2 linked regions of the Methylotuvimicrobium sp. KM2 genome follow. The protein of the gene in region 2 interacts with the protein of the main gene of each other region in a pairwise test. Links are inferred from orthologs where the notes say so. Each region holds a gene or a part of one and is shown on either strand. Other genes may lie near its edges.

What was found.
Region 1: the proteins of fliM (region 2) and fliG interact in binary tests that used the Escherichia coli proteins (3 or more experiments, as listed by UniProt). The link is inferred for Methylotuvimicrobium sp. KM2 from one-to-one orthologs.

What each region holds. Positions count from the first base shown.
Region 1 is NZ_CP150634.1:1,111,525-1,117,044, reverse strand. What follows is about bases 2,522-5,520. They hold fliG (flagellar motor switch protein FliG), read right to left. Parts: upstream 4,527-5,520; coding sequence 3,516-4,526; downstream 2,522-3,515. Other genes in these bases: fliF (flagellar basal-body MS-ring/collar protein FliF), read right to left, coding at 4,519-5,520; WJM45_RS04965 (flagellar assembly protein FliH), read right to left, coding at 2,810-3,529; fliI (flagellar protein export ATPase FliI), read right to left, coding at 2,522-2,813. Outside these bases: WJM45_RS04980 (flagellar hook-length control protein FliK), read right to left, coding at 1-793; flagellar export protein FliJ, read right to left, coding at 824-1,273; more of fliI, read right to left, coding at 1,386-2,521. UniProt on the Escherichia coli protein: FliG is one of three proteins (FliG, FliN, FliM) that forms the rotor-mounted switch complex (C ring), located at the base of the basal body.
Region 2 is NZ_CP150634.1:3,881,640-3,889,956, forward strand. The notes cover bases 324-3,151. They hold fliM (flagellar motor switch protein FliM), read right to left. Parts: upstream 2,314-3,151; coding sequence 1,333-2,313; downstream 324-1,332. Other genes in these bases: fliO (flagellar biosynthetic protein FliO), read right to left, coding at 324-543; fliN (flagellar motor switch protein FliN), read right to left, coding at 543-980; WJM45_RS16295 (flagellar basal body-associated FliL family protein), read right to left, coding at 2,316-2,819. Outside these bases: more of fliO, read right to left, coding at 106-323; WJM45_RS16300 (GGDEF domain-containing protein), read left to right, coding at 3,319-4,434; WJM45_RS16305 (ISNCY family transposase), read left to right, coding at 4,647-6,140; WJM45_RS16310 (TadG family pilus assembly protein), read right to left, coding at 6,518-8,281. UniProt on the Escherichia coli protein: FliM is one of three proteins (FliG, FliN, FliM) that forms the rotor-mounted switch complex (C ring), located at the base of the basal body.

The DNA.
Region 1 (5,520 bases), 2.8 Mb from region 2 along the record:
CATCGGTAATCCCGGTGCCGTCCTGATTCTCAAGCGGCAACTTAGTATTTGCATCGACCGCCAGTATCGTCTTATCCGGGTTTTCGATAATGTTCGGAGGCAACGTCGTTACCGGCATGGCTTGCGTATCTTTCAGAACGGTGCGCTCAAGCCTCTTCGTTGTTTGCAATATATCTCTAATTAACTTAGGAATATTTACTTCAGCATCGGTAATCCCGGTGCCGTCCTGATTCTCAATCGGCAACTTAGTATTTGCATCGACCGCCAGTATCGTCTTATCCGGGTTTTCGATAATGTTCAGAAGCATCGTAGCTACAGGAATGGCAGCAGGGATTTCCACAGAAGTATGATCGAGCAACCTCGCTTCATCCGCTTCGACCCGCTCCATATTACCGAACATATCCGTCGCATTAGCCAACGACTCGGTCGCGGCCTCAATATGAGCGAGTACTTCACTTAACGTCTTCATGGTTTTCTCTAGATCGATTTCTTGATCGAAATGGCCCGAAACCGGCAATTTATTGCCCAATAAACCGGCAACATTTTGCATGGTCGAACTCATTCGTTCGGAATCAAAACTTGTCAACTGCGTTAATTGTTCGGTTAATTCCGCTAAATCAGTCATTGGCAACGTTAAATTTTCCTGCGATTCGGGTTGCGCGAGCAGACCGATCTGAGCCATCAAGGTTTCGGCAAAGCCACCGGATGCTTTATCTTCTCCCTGAAAAAGCCGGCTTAAATTTTCTTTGCCGATTGAACCGGATAGCATCGTCAATAAATTTAAAGCGTTCATATACTTTCCCTCTTAACTGTTACGGATTTATCAGGCATTTTTCGTGCCGCCGCGCCGCCCTGAAGCCACTCTATCATCCTGTTCGATTTGTTCGCGTCTATCTGATTGTTTAACTTCATCGGCTTGTGCCGCGTCAAATAATTTCGAAAGACTCTTAGTTCGATTATGCAGTCCTATCCAATTTCCGCGCACCCGACTGAGTTCCGTTTCCAATGAATGCAGCGCTTGCTCTTGTCCGTTAATCGCTTGATCGAGTTTATCCAAAAAAGACTTAAACTCCAGCAATTGTCCGACCCTAGCGCCGGTTTTACAGAAAGCGTCGAATTTTTCCTGATATTCCTGACGATAATTGATCAAATGGTCGAGCTGCATTTGCAATTGAACTTGTTTTTTTTGCACTTGCCCGAAGGTTTCCAAGGCTTTTTTCTCCTGGACAACATTCAACTCGACAATCGTTTTCAGGCGTTCGGATTTTTTCATTTTATTGATAACTACCGGAGTTAAGAATCGCGCATGAAATAACTTGAACAACTATCCTGACTCAGGAGCGGTTAGCGGTGAATAGCGTGGCATTTTAACCACTTGTCAAGCTCTAATTTCCCCTTTCCCCTTTCCCCTTTCCCCTTTCCCCTTTCCCCTTTCCCCTTTCCCCTTTCCCCTTTCCCCTTTCACCCTCATTCCCAAGCAAATCGGACAATTCCAAGATACTTCGACTCAGGTCCACCGGTTCATTCATGTCTTGTTGCAAAAAATTCCTAATCGCCGGTATTTTCTCAATCGCCAAATCGATATTCGGATTTGAGCCGGGTTTGTATGCGCCGACGCTGATGAGATCTCTGTTTTGCTGATACAGCGAATACAGACCTCTCAATTTTCGCACCATTCGTAAATGATCGTCATCGACGATATCCGGCAAAACCCTACTAACCGATGCCTCGATATCGATGGCGGGAAAATGCCCCGACTCCGCCAGCTCTCGCGTTAGCACGATGTGCCCATCCAATACGCCGCGAGCCGAGTCGGCTACGGGATCGTTGGGATCGTCGCCTTCGGTCAGCACGGTATAAAAAGCCGTAATCGAGCCGCCGCCTTCATCGCCGTTTCCGGCCCGCTCGACTAACCGAGGCAACTTAGCAAATACCGATGGCGGATAACCTTTAGTGGCAGGCGGTTCATCGATTGCGAGCGCGATTTCTCGATGGGCTTGAGCATAACGAGTCAACGAATCCATCAGCAGTAAAACATCCAAGCCCTGATCGCGGAAATATTCGGCAATACTGGTCGCAAGCAACGCTCCATTCGCCCGCATCAATGGCGGATAGTCTGCCGGCGTCGCAACAACGACAGAGCGACTAAGCCCCTCGGCGCCCAGAATTTTTTGTACAAATTCGTTAACCTCACGCCCCCGTTCACCAATAAGCCCCACCACCACGACGTCGGCATTGGTAAACTTAGTCATCATCCCCAGCAAAACACTCTTGCCGACGCCGGTTCCGGCAAATAAGCCCATCCTTTGCCCTCGTCCGACACACAATAAGGCATTGATCGCTCTGACACCGACATCGAGCACTTCGCGAATCGGCTTTCGGCTAAGCGGATTGACCGGAACACCGGTTAACGAGACTTGCGCATCGGTCTTCAGGGGTCCCTTACCATCCAAAGCATTACCCGCCCCATCCAATACTCGACCCAGCAAGCTAAAACCGACTCTGGCCAAATATTCCTTGTTCATCGGAATGACGCGGCAGTCGGGCTCCAAACCATATGGATCACCGGTCGGCATTAGAAATAAGCGATCGCCGGAAAAACCGACGACTTCGGCCTCAATAACCCTACCCGTTTTGGTTTGCACTTGGCAACGAGAACCTATGGGAGCTCTACAACCGACAGCCTCGAGTGTCAATCCGACCATTCTGGATAACTTGCCTTCCACGATCAGCTCCGGAGGCTGAACCAACCGCTTGGCGTAAGGTTTTAATTTACCGAGCCAAATCTCGTTTCGATTTAGTGAAGACTTCATGATGCTTCGTCCCTAACCCGTTCATCGCCGAGCACTTGAGCAATAACGGTCGCCAGACGTCTTTCGACCGAAGCATCCACATGAGACTGCTCCGCATCCACATGGCAACCGCCGCGACTGAGCAGAGGATCCTCTTTGATATCCCAAGGCGCCGGACGTTCATTCAACAAAAACACCGATCGTACCAATTCCGCATCCTCAGGATGTAAAGTTAGTGTTATTTCCCGCGTTGCGATAGGTAATACATTGACGGCTTCTCTAACCGTAGCCACAATTTGCCCCGGATCCGACTTAATTTCTCGGCGAACCAGCTGTTTAGCTATCGCTATCGATAAATCCACCAACTCTTTTTCGACTTCTTCATCCAGTGCATTCAAAGGCTCGCTGAGCGTCTCCAATATTTCAGCTAATTGCAAACCTTGTTCTCGCAGTCGATCCACGTTTTCGTCATACCCTTTTTTCAAACCTTCCTCGTAACCTTGCGACTGCCCTTCTTCGTAACCTTGCGTAAAACCTTCTTCTTTGCCTTTGGCAAAAGCTTCCTCATAGGCTTGCTGTTGCATCGCTTCAATATCTTGAACGGTCAACAGCGGACTGCGCGCTTTATCTCCTTCGCTTGATTTCGCGGGTTCGCGTCCCGATACATCGGGCATGTCCCAAAGGCGCAATGCCTCCAGTTCGTCATCGGTGAAACCCGACTGTTTAGACGAGCTCATCGCCACTGCCGCTGCCTAGCATGATTTCTCCGGCATCGGCCAACTTCTTCGCGATACCGAGTATTTCTTTCTGCGCCGCTTCGACCTCGCTGAGTCTCGCCGGCGGCGCCGCCTCTAGATCGTCTTTCAGCATTTCGGCGGCTCGACGCGACATATTGCCGAATATTTTAGCTTTCAAGCTGTCATCGACTCCACGCAATGCCAGCAGTAAGCGATCGGTCGATATTTCTCGCAATAGCGTTTGAATGCCTCTATCGTCAACCGTCGCGAGATCCTCGAAGACAAACATTTTATCCATGATTTCCTGCCCCAATACGGCATTATTATCATTGATATCTTCCATGATCTGCTCGCTAACCGAACCTTCCATGAAATTCAAAATATTTGCCACGGTATCGACGCCGCCGACCGATGACGACTTCATGCCATCGCTGCCCGTCAATTGTTTTTCCATGATTTCATCCAATTCCTTTAATGCCGCCGGCTGTATACCTTCCATCGTCGCAATTCGCATTAGAATATCCGAACGCATGTTTTCCGGTAATAAGGCTAAAACATCGGCAGCCTGGTCACTATCCAATAGCGATAAAATGATCGCGACAATCTGTGGATGCTCCAGACGTATTAGGTCGGCAATCGACCGCGTATCCATCCATTTCAATTGCTCAATCCCTTTGCTGTTAGCGCCGAGTAGAATTCTATCGATGATACTTCCCGCCTTATCAGCGCCTAAGGCTCCCGTCAGCATGTTGCGAATAAACTCATCCGAATTAATACCCAAGCCGGTTTCATCCTTGATTCGAGTAATGAACTCTTCAAGCACGGCATCCACCATTTCCGGTGAAATAGCGCCAAGCCCTGCCATCGTAGACCCGATCAGTTGCACTTCTTTAGGTCCCATGTGCTTCAGCACCGCCGCTGCTCGATCCTGCCCAACCGCTAAAAGCAGCAGCGCTGCACGCTGAGGATAAGTCAAATCGAGTTCTTTCTCAGACATCTTGCTTAGCCCAATTCTTAACGATCTGCGCGACTAATTGAGGATCTTCGTCAACTAATTTTTGTACATACTCCAACCGTTTCTCGTAACTCTGCGGCGCTTCCAGCAGCAACAGATCTTCGGTCTCGGAAGACAGCCCAAGCTGCTTCTTCGCGGCCTCATCGGCAGGCACCGCGTAAGGCACGCCTTTCTCGTCGAATGCTACGGCACCGCCCATGGCTTCGGCTTCCGCTTTTGCCAGCGCTAATGCCGCGGCTTTCCGTTCTTCTTCAGTACGGCCTATCAACCCCTGCATGGTCGGCTTTAAAACACCGAAAATCAAAAATAAAATAACCGCAGCAGCCGCCAACTGCTTTAAGGCGTCGATAAACCAAGCTTGCTCCCAAAGCGGCGCATCGGGCAATGCTTCAAGTTCATCCGCGACTCTAAACGCAACATTGGATACGGTCACTTGATCGCCGCGGCTACTATCAAAACCGACCGCTTGCCTAACCAAGTTACTCAGACGAATGATATCTTCTTGAGGATAAGGTTCGCTGGCGATACTCCCATCTTCGCGAACGACAGAACGGTTATCGACAACTACGGCCACGGACAATCGTTTGAGCACACCGCTAGCAAGACGAGTGTGCGTGATAGTTTTATCGAGCTCGTAATTCCTCGTGGCGCTCTTGCTGGAAGATCCTGACGATCCCGCCGGCGTTTCGGCACCTTCACCGGCTGCCACTTCAGGCGCTATACCGGCGGGTGGCGGCTGGTTAGTCAACGCCCCCGGCACACCCTGAATGGCGCCCATGGAACTGAGATCCTCCTGAGTCTGCTCACTTCGTAGCGCCGGCAGGTCGGGGTTAAACATTTCTTGGGTTCTTTCGGTCACGGAAAAGTCGACATCGGCCGATATTTGCGTACGTAAACCGTTGGCGCCGACCAATGGCGTCAAAATATTTTCGATGCGCGCCATTAAATGTTCTTCGATATTTTTCTTGTATTCGAA
Region 2 (8,317 bases):
GAATACGTCCGTGTAGGCTTGACGGCGGCTTTCCCTGCCGCCGACACTTGCCAATCGAGCAACCGAACCCTCCGTAAAATAGGAAAGTTATTTACGACCAAATCCTTAACCATTACCGCGCCTCTTCATCGCTTGCATCAACTTTTGTGAAAACACGCTGGCGCCGCCTTGTCCGCCTCGCTCACTCACTAAGCGGTCTTCGCCGTCCAAAACTAACAAAGTCTCTATCCTTCCCGGCGTGACACCCAATACCATCTGTTTATTGCCGACTTCCAGCAAAACGACTTTTTCGCGCATGCCGAGGGACAAGCCGCCCAGCACTCGCATTTTTGCTTCACCATTAATCTGCAACCCGCTTAATTTACGTAACGACCAAACGAAAAGCCCAAAGATTCCCAATACGAAAAGAAGCGCTAAGCCCCATTGCAACACGTCTTGAAGTCCCACGTTTTTGACCGCAACTCCGGATACTTCGGATACGGCCGCGGCAAAAACCGACGGAAAATATGCGTAAAACAAAACGCTTAAGATAAACCTAACCATCAACGAAGCTTTTTAACCCGTTCGGTTGGGCTGACTACATCAGTCAAACGAATCCCAAACTTATCGTTTACCACGACCACTTCGCCATGAGCAATCAGGGTACCATTGACCAGAACATCCATCGGCTCGCCCGCAAGCCGATCTAACTCGACCACCGAACCTTCGTTCAATTGCAATAAATTCCTGATGCTCACCTGAGTCCGGCCGATCTCCATCGACATGGTCACCGGAATATCGAGAATGATATCCATTTGAATTTCGTTGCCGGACTCCCCCAACTCATTCGCTTCATGGGGTTGATTCTCGAATTGATCGAACGATGCCGTCTCGACATGATTGCTATTTTTGGCGCCCTTTGTTTCGGCTTCGGACTCGGCCTGCTCGTTCATCGCCGCCGCCCAATCGTCTCCTAAATCCGAATCGTCTTGTTCACTCATTATCGCTATCTCTGTTTAAAACCATTTCCTAAATCCCATCTTCGCTCTTACCCAAGCCTTGGCAGGACGGGGTTTATAACCCCGTCCTAAACGTTTCGACCATGGACAAAGTAAACCTAAACGTTCGTAAGGGGTTAAATAACCCGTCACTCGCCGGTCTAAACAGCGTAGCCCGGATGGAGCGTAGCGCAATCCGGGAAGTTCGAAGCCACGCCATTCCCGTATTCCGCTACGCTGCATACGGGCTACATGCTGAATCCCTTGGCAGGACGGGGTTTATAACCCCGTCCTAAACGTTTCGATCATGGCCAAACCAATCGAAACGTTCGTAACGGGTTGAACACTTTCACCATCAAACATAATCAGGGTTTACCTTTTTGACAATCTTGATCGCGTAATTACCGTCCGATAAACCAATCTTGCCTTCAAATACCGGAACAGTCTGCGCTCTTAACCTTACGGTATCCGGCATATCGACCGGTATCACATCGCCTTTTTTCAAATGCATGACTTCCTTAACCGTCATTTTTTTCTCAATCAGCAAGCTATCGAGTGTCACGCCCACATTCATGACACTTTTTCTCAGTAACTCCTGCCAACGCCCGTCCGTCTCCCCCCGATCACTGATCACTTGATCGAGCAATTCCCGAATCGGCTCGATCATCGTATAAGGCATGACGATATTGATATCGCCGCCGCCGCCATCAAGCTCGACATGCATCGTCGAGATCACAACAATCTCCGATGGACTGACGACATTCGCGAACTGCGGATTAACCTCGGAAGTCAAATATTCAAACTGCAACGCCAGAACCGGTCTCCAGGCTTCCTGCATATCCTTGAATATCATGTCGATAAACAAACGGATCACCCGCATTTCGGTCGGCGTAAATTCACGGCCTTCGACCTTGTTATAAAACTGCCCGGTACCGCCGAAAAAATTATCCACCGCAGTAAAAACCAATCGCGGCTCCATAACGATAAGGGCTCGGCCTTTCAACGGCATAAATTTAACAATATTCAGATTAGTCGGCACGAACAGACTCTGAACATATTCGGAAAATTTTTGGACTTGTATGCCCGAGATCGAAATTTCCGCCGAACGTCTCAAAAAATTGAACAAGGTAATTCGAAAATAGCGTGCGAAACGTTCATTGATCATCTCAAGCGTCGGCATTCGACCGCGAACGATACGCTCCTGACTGGTAAAATCGTACGTACGCGCACCGGAGTATTCTTCTACATCATCGGTTTCGGTTTCGATTTCGCCATCGTCGACACCATGCAACAAAGCATCGATTTCTTCTTGAGAAAGCAGGTCTGCGGTAGACATAATTATTGCATCACAAATGAAGTAAAAAACACCTCCTTGAGAGGCTGTTTACCGGTCATTTTTTCCAAGACCGAACTCACCTCGGCATGCACTGCCTGCCTAAGCGTCTCCTTACCTTCCCGAGAATTGAGTTCATCGGAACTTTGCGCGCTAATCAACATTAAGAGATTATTTCGAATCATAGGATCGTGTTTTTTTAAGTCTTCTATGGCTTCTTGACTATCAACCAGCAAGGATATAGAGACCTGCATTAACCGCATTCTCGAACCCGCAGGAAAATTTACAATCAGCGGTTTACTAAAATCGTAATAAAAAACCTCGAGCTTGGTTTCAGGTTTTTGTTCGGTCTCTGCAACGTCGGCCACACTCTCGGGATCATCACCGGCAAGAAAAAAATAAGCGCCGCCCGCGCCCGCCAATACCAGCAACACAGCCAGTATGATGATGATAATGAGCTTCTTAGACGACTTCTTTTCGCCTTCCGATTTTTGATTTTTTTCCGCCATATATATTTAACCTTTTATCTCAATTCATCATTCAGCAATAAACAAACCATAATTAACTTATAATTATAGATCAAAATCTTAGCCCGACAACTTAAAACCTTTGCCATAAAAATGACGGTTTTCGGTTTTTTCAGGCGATCATTCCATTGCACAGTATAAAGTAGACTCGCCGCCTTCGCTCCGGGATATACATCGAATAGCAGCAATTCCCAATTTGGAAATCAAAAAGGACAGGGAGGCTTGAATCGGATGTCGGCAGCAGGGTAAGCCGGGTTAGGCGGAGCCGTAACCCGACCTATCGAGGGACAAAATGTCGGGTTACGCTAGCGCTAACCCGGCCTACGCTACTATACTCAAAGAGGAATTTCTGGAACCTTTTAGTATCACCCAGGGCGAACTAGAAAACGCTATGGACGCAGGCCAAAAAACCGTCAGGGAGGCTGAATACTTACCTGAAATTTGCTTTTACGCCATTGACTTAACGACGGGATAAACGAACTTGATCGACCCACATCGACTTTCCACACAGTTGATCCGGCATCTCTATAGACATTCGACAAGAGATCTTGCCGTTCACTGCCTACATACGAGCCTTATTGCAGCATATTTATGGTTCGAACTTCCCTTATCGATTTGGGGGGCGTGGTTTGCTATTGCCTTGCTTGGCGGTTTTTGGCATTGGTATAGAAGCATCCGGGCGCTCAGCCATATTCCCGACGATTCAATTAAGGGCGACACAATCATACCCGACATTGTCGCTGCCGGCATTGCCGGGTTAAGCCTTGGCGCCGCCGCGCTCCTATTTCCATTGCTATCGATACATACCCGCTTATTTGTCTTCATGATGCTGGGCGCGGTAGCCGCCGCTGCATTGCCAAGGCTCAGCACGTTGCCGTCGGTCTATGCGGCATTCTTATTAGGGATAATGCTACCGTTAATTAGTATTTTAGTCGTAATGGACAACGAGCCCAACTTAAGCTCGATTCCCGCTGTATTGATACTGGGTGGCAGCCTCTTTTATTCCGCTTATCGACTACATTCCGATTTAATGGATGGTCTGCTTTCCCGCTTCGGCCTGGAAAACGAAGCCGGACAAGACAAATTGACAGGTCTTGCAAATCGACGCCGTTTCGATTTCGTCCTACAACAAGAATGGGCGCATGCACTTCGATACGGCACCCCGATTTCCTTGATCATTATGGATATCGATTTTTTCAAAAAATACAACGACCACTACGGCCATCAAGAAGGAGACGATTGCTTGGAGCAAGTCGCGGGGGCGCTCGCCGAGTCGGTTAAGCGCGCAATCGACCTGGTGGCACGTTATGGCGGAGAAGAATTTGTCGTATTGCTCAGTAAAACAGCACGTGACGATGCCTATGCGATCGGCGAGCGGATGCGTCAGGCCGTCGAGGATCTCGAAATTGCTCACGAACAATCGACGCTAGGCCATGTCACGATTAGCCTGGGAGGTTTTACAACATTTGCGAGGGAAGACATGAAGGCCGAAGACTTGGTAAAACTAGCCGACAAAGCTCTATACCGCTCTAAAGAAAATGGGCGCAACAGAGTCAGCTGGTATGACCCGAATCTGGATGAGCCTGAAAATACCTAGTGCGTGAACGGTAATATAAATACAAATATAAAACAACAGGTTATGATAAAATAAGCGCATGAAGATTGGCAGCGACCTAATTGGTGTGAAAAATGCCTTATTCAGTTAACCGGTTGATAGTTAATGCTATCTTTTTCACGCTTTAAAGTTTAGCCAGCCGTTGCCCCCCAATCACCGCCCAATTTTGTCAAAACTTCGCTGGACATGTGCCCATGAGAAACGTCTTATCGCCACAGCTGTGCATTGGTCAAATCGACATTGCCGACATCGTTATCGATGTCACTTCACGGGACGATATTCCCTTGTTGCTGTTAGGCCTGCAACACCTCTACTGCACACGGCCGTTACGCGATGCTATTTTCGGTATCCTCAAGGAGCTCGCGCCGATCCAAACGGACGGTGAGCAGACTCGCGTCGTATCGCTCGACAAGGGACGGCCCGGCATGAATCAATGGGCGATTCTGGTGCTGGGCACGCTTCGCCTGGCGCTCAATGCCGATTATGACCGTATCCTGGAATTGGCCAATGAACATAAGACGCTTCGGGACATGCTCGGACACACCGGTTTGGAGAGCGATTTCCGCTATCGCCTGCAAACCTTGCGCGACAACCTCAGGCTGTTCACTCCGGAGCTGATGGCCCGTATCAATGCGGAAGTGGTGCGCGCCGGTCATCAGGCCTTGAGCTTAAGTGCACAGGCGCCACTCCATGGCCGTTGCGATTCGTTCGTCGTCGAAACGCATGTGCATTTTCCGACCGATCTCAATCTGTTGTACGATGCCATCCGCAAACTGATCCAAGGCTGCGGCCAATGGAATGACACCTATCCGTTACTCGGCTGGCGGCAACATGCTTTCAACCTTCGACAGTTCAAGCGACTCTACCGGACCGTACAAACACTCAAGCACTCAACTTCCAAAGACGAGGTCAAGAAAGCGGCCCGACAAGAGGAAATCCATCAGGCCTGCCGGAATTACCTCGACCTTGCGCAAACCTTTCTCGATCGTGCCCGAGGTACGCTAAGCTGTCTTCGTACTCAGCATCAGGTGCCTGTTGAAATGCTCGCCTCTTTAGAGGTTTTCGGCCGGGATGCCGAACGCCAGATCGACCAAATCCAGCGGCGAATCCTGCAAGGCGAAACCATCCCACATGACGAAAAAGTGTTTTCCCTGTTTCAGCGGCACACCGAATGGATCAGCAAAGGCAAGGCCGGCGTGCCGGTCGAGCTGGGCCTGCGTGTTTGCATCCTGGAAGACCAGTATGGCTTCATCCTGCACAGTCTGGTCATGTCGAAGCTCACTGACGATCAAGTCGCGGTACCGATGGTCAAAGGCGCACAACAAGTATTTCCCAACCTGAAAACATGCAGCTATGACAAAGCCTTCCATAGTAAAGGCAACCAAAATAACCTGAAAGGCTTATTGGACACCGTGGTGCTGCCCCAAAAAGGCCGACTCTCCAAAGTCGATCAAGCCCGCGAACATGCCTCCGAATTCAAGCGTCTGAGACGGCAACATTCGGCGGTCGAATCCGCCATTAATGCCCTCGAAGTGCATGGTCTGGACACTTGCCGTGATCATGGCCTTGACGGCATTGAGCGCTATGTGGCATTAGCCGTGCTATCGCGTAACATCCAACAGCTGGGCGCCATCAAGCGAGAGCAAGCACGGCAGCGTTTAATCGAACAGCGAAAGCGCGCCGCATAGCACCCTGCCGCCTCGAGAAGAACAGGCAGCGTTCAACAGGAGGGGTTGGTGCGCCTAAAATTCACCACAAATAAGAATAATTCTTATTTGCTCGGGCAATATGAGCTAAATTGCTGTAATCCCCACTGCTTCTGTCGGTTATTGAGGTAGAGTTTCCGTCAAATTTGCAGGGGGTTTTCTGAAAAGTGGCTTTTTCGTTCAAGCACTACCTAAAACGGCGGGAGTTTTTTGCGTGGAGCTCATTCCTGCATAGAAAAGCATACAGGTTTCCCTGTAACCCACTATGCATCGAGCTAAAAACAGTCAACTCACATCCGCTTCCCAGGTTGCTTTTAAAGCATGTCGCTGCTAATCCTCCGAAGAAACTGGAAATAGTTTCATATCAACAAGTCAGGCCGGCCAATGTCTAGGTCGATCAACTTGACATCCGCATAACCGATATCAATCCCCAATACACCCAACAGTGTATCCAGCATAGGCGCAACGGCCGCTAAAATGATGCGGACCAAACCTTCGGCAATACCTAAAGAGTTCAGATCGACACCGGCAACGTTTACCAAGTTTTCATCTTCGAGCGCATTGGTCAAGCTCTGCCCCACATTGCTTTCGGCCCGCTGAATCTGCGGCAGGTCTCCGGGGCCGACTTCAAATTGCAAACTTTCCTCGATCGCGTCACTTAAATTTAGCGATAGGCTCAACGGCACCTGAATATCTTCATAACTGGGGAACAATAATAATCTGACCACCTTTAGGTTCAGCGTCACAAGAACATCGAGATCGACGTCGGCAATTCCCTTCTCGACGCCGATAGTCACAAGCGACTTCGGGCTTCCCTGGCCGGCGCATTGAATGGTTTCCAGACAAGCGCGGCCTTGGGCAGCCTCGACCGCTAAATTAATGACCACATCGACATCGATCAAATCCGACGAGCCTAACAACGCACCCAAAAGACTGAACAAATCGTCCAACAAGCTAGCCAGCAAACCTTCGCCCAGCAATCCGCCGACGACACTTTTGACTAATGAGCCCTGAGCCGTCAAGTCCAGCCTGACTTGCGCGGTTCGCGCCTCGGTGCGGCAATTACCATCTTCGTCCATACCGGGAGGGCCGATCGCGAGTTGCGGCGGCTCTATCACATTCAGTACAGTGTTTACCGAAAGCCCTCCCGGCAATCCGAAATTCAACGGCAGCGTCAGCGCACTGTCACCATTGGCAACCAAGGCCGTCGTGGTAATCAGGTCGAGCAAATTAATCTCGACCGAAGCGGCCTCCTCTACATTCGGCGCGGTCACGACCAAGACGTCTCCTAATGTCAGCTCGGCATTGGAAACAGCAGCACTCGCTAAAGTCTGCATCGCAGCGACCACCTCCAACGCCACGACATCGGAATCGTTCACCGCATTCGCGTAAATTTGCAGTAACTCGCCCACCGACACCGGCGCTTTCAACAACTCATTGACGGTACCGACCCCGGCCGCGGCCTGCACCAGACTCAGAAGAGAAATATTGGTACTAGCGACGCCTTCATAAGAAACCGCACTGAGATCGAGTGAAGACCCCAGAATTCCGCCAAGTAACGCATTAAGAACCATCGATTCCTGGGTATTCACCGACAACAATCCGCTACCGACGGAAAACCCGGCCAATCCCCGGCGCTCCGCGACCGCGGTCGCTTGTAAGGTCGCCTCTCGGCCCAGTATTCCGCCGGCAAAGAGGCTTGCCGGTACGGTATTGCCGGCGGTCACTCGCACCGCCGTCGACGTGGCCGGATTATCCACCATGAAATTCCTGACGCCGCCTGCGCCCACCGAGATCGTGCCCAGTAAAACCTCCAGCGTTCTGTCGCCGGCGAGCGGATGATTATTGCGCGCCGCGCTGGCCTGCGCGGCCGCTTCCGCGGTCGATAGATTACCATCGCCGCACCAACCGGATTGCGAGGAGGCATCCAAGGACGCCATGTCAGCTATGCTCTGTAAGCGCCGCTGTTCCACCATCAAGCGCCCGGTATCGACCGCCAGCGCGGTAAACAAGATCGACAACAACAATACCATCGCGCCCAAAATACCCAAGGCGCCTCGTTGCCGGGCGAGCGGTCGCGCACGGTGGTGGGGGATTTCACTCGGTTTGTTTAACGAATGCATAGCGTTATTGCTCCAATCTTCCTCCATCGACGTTCG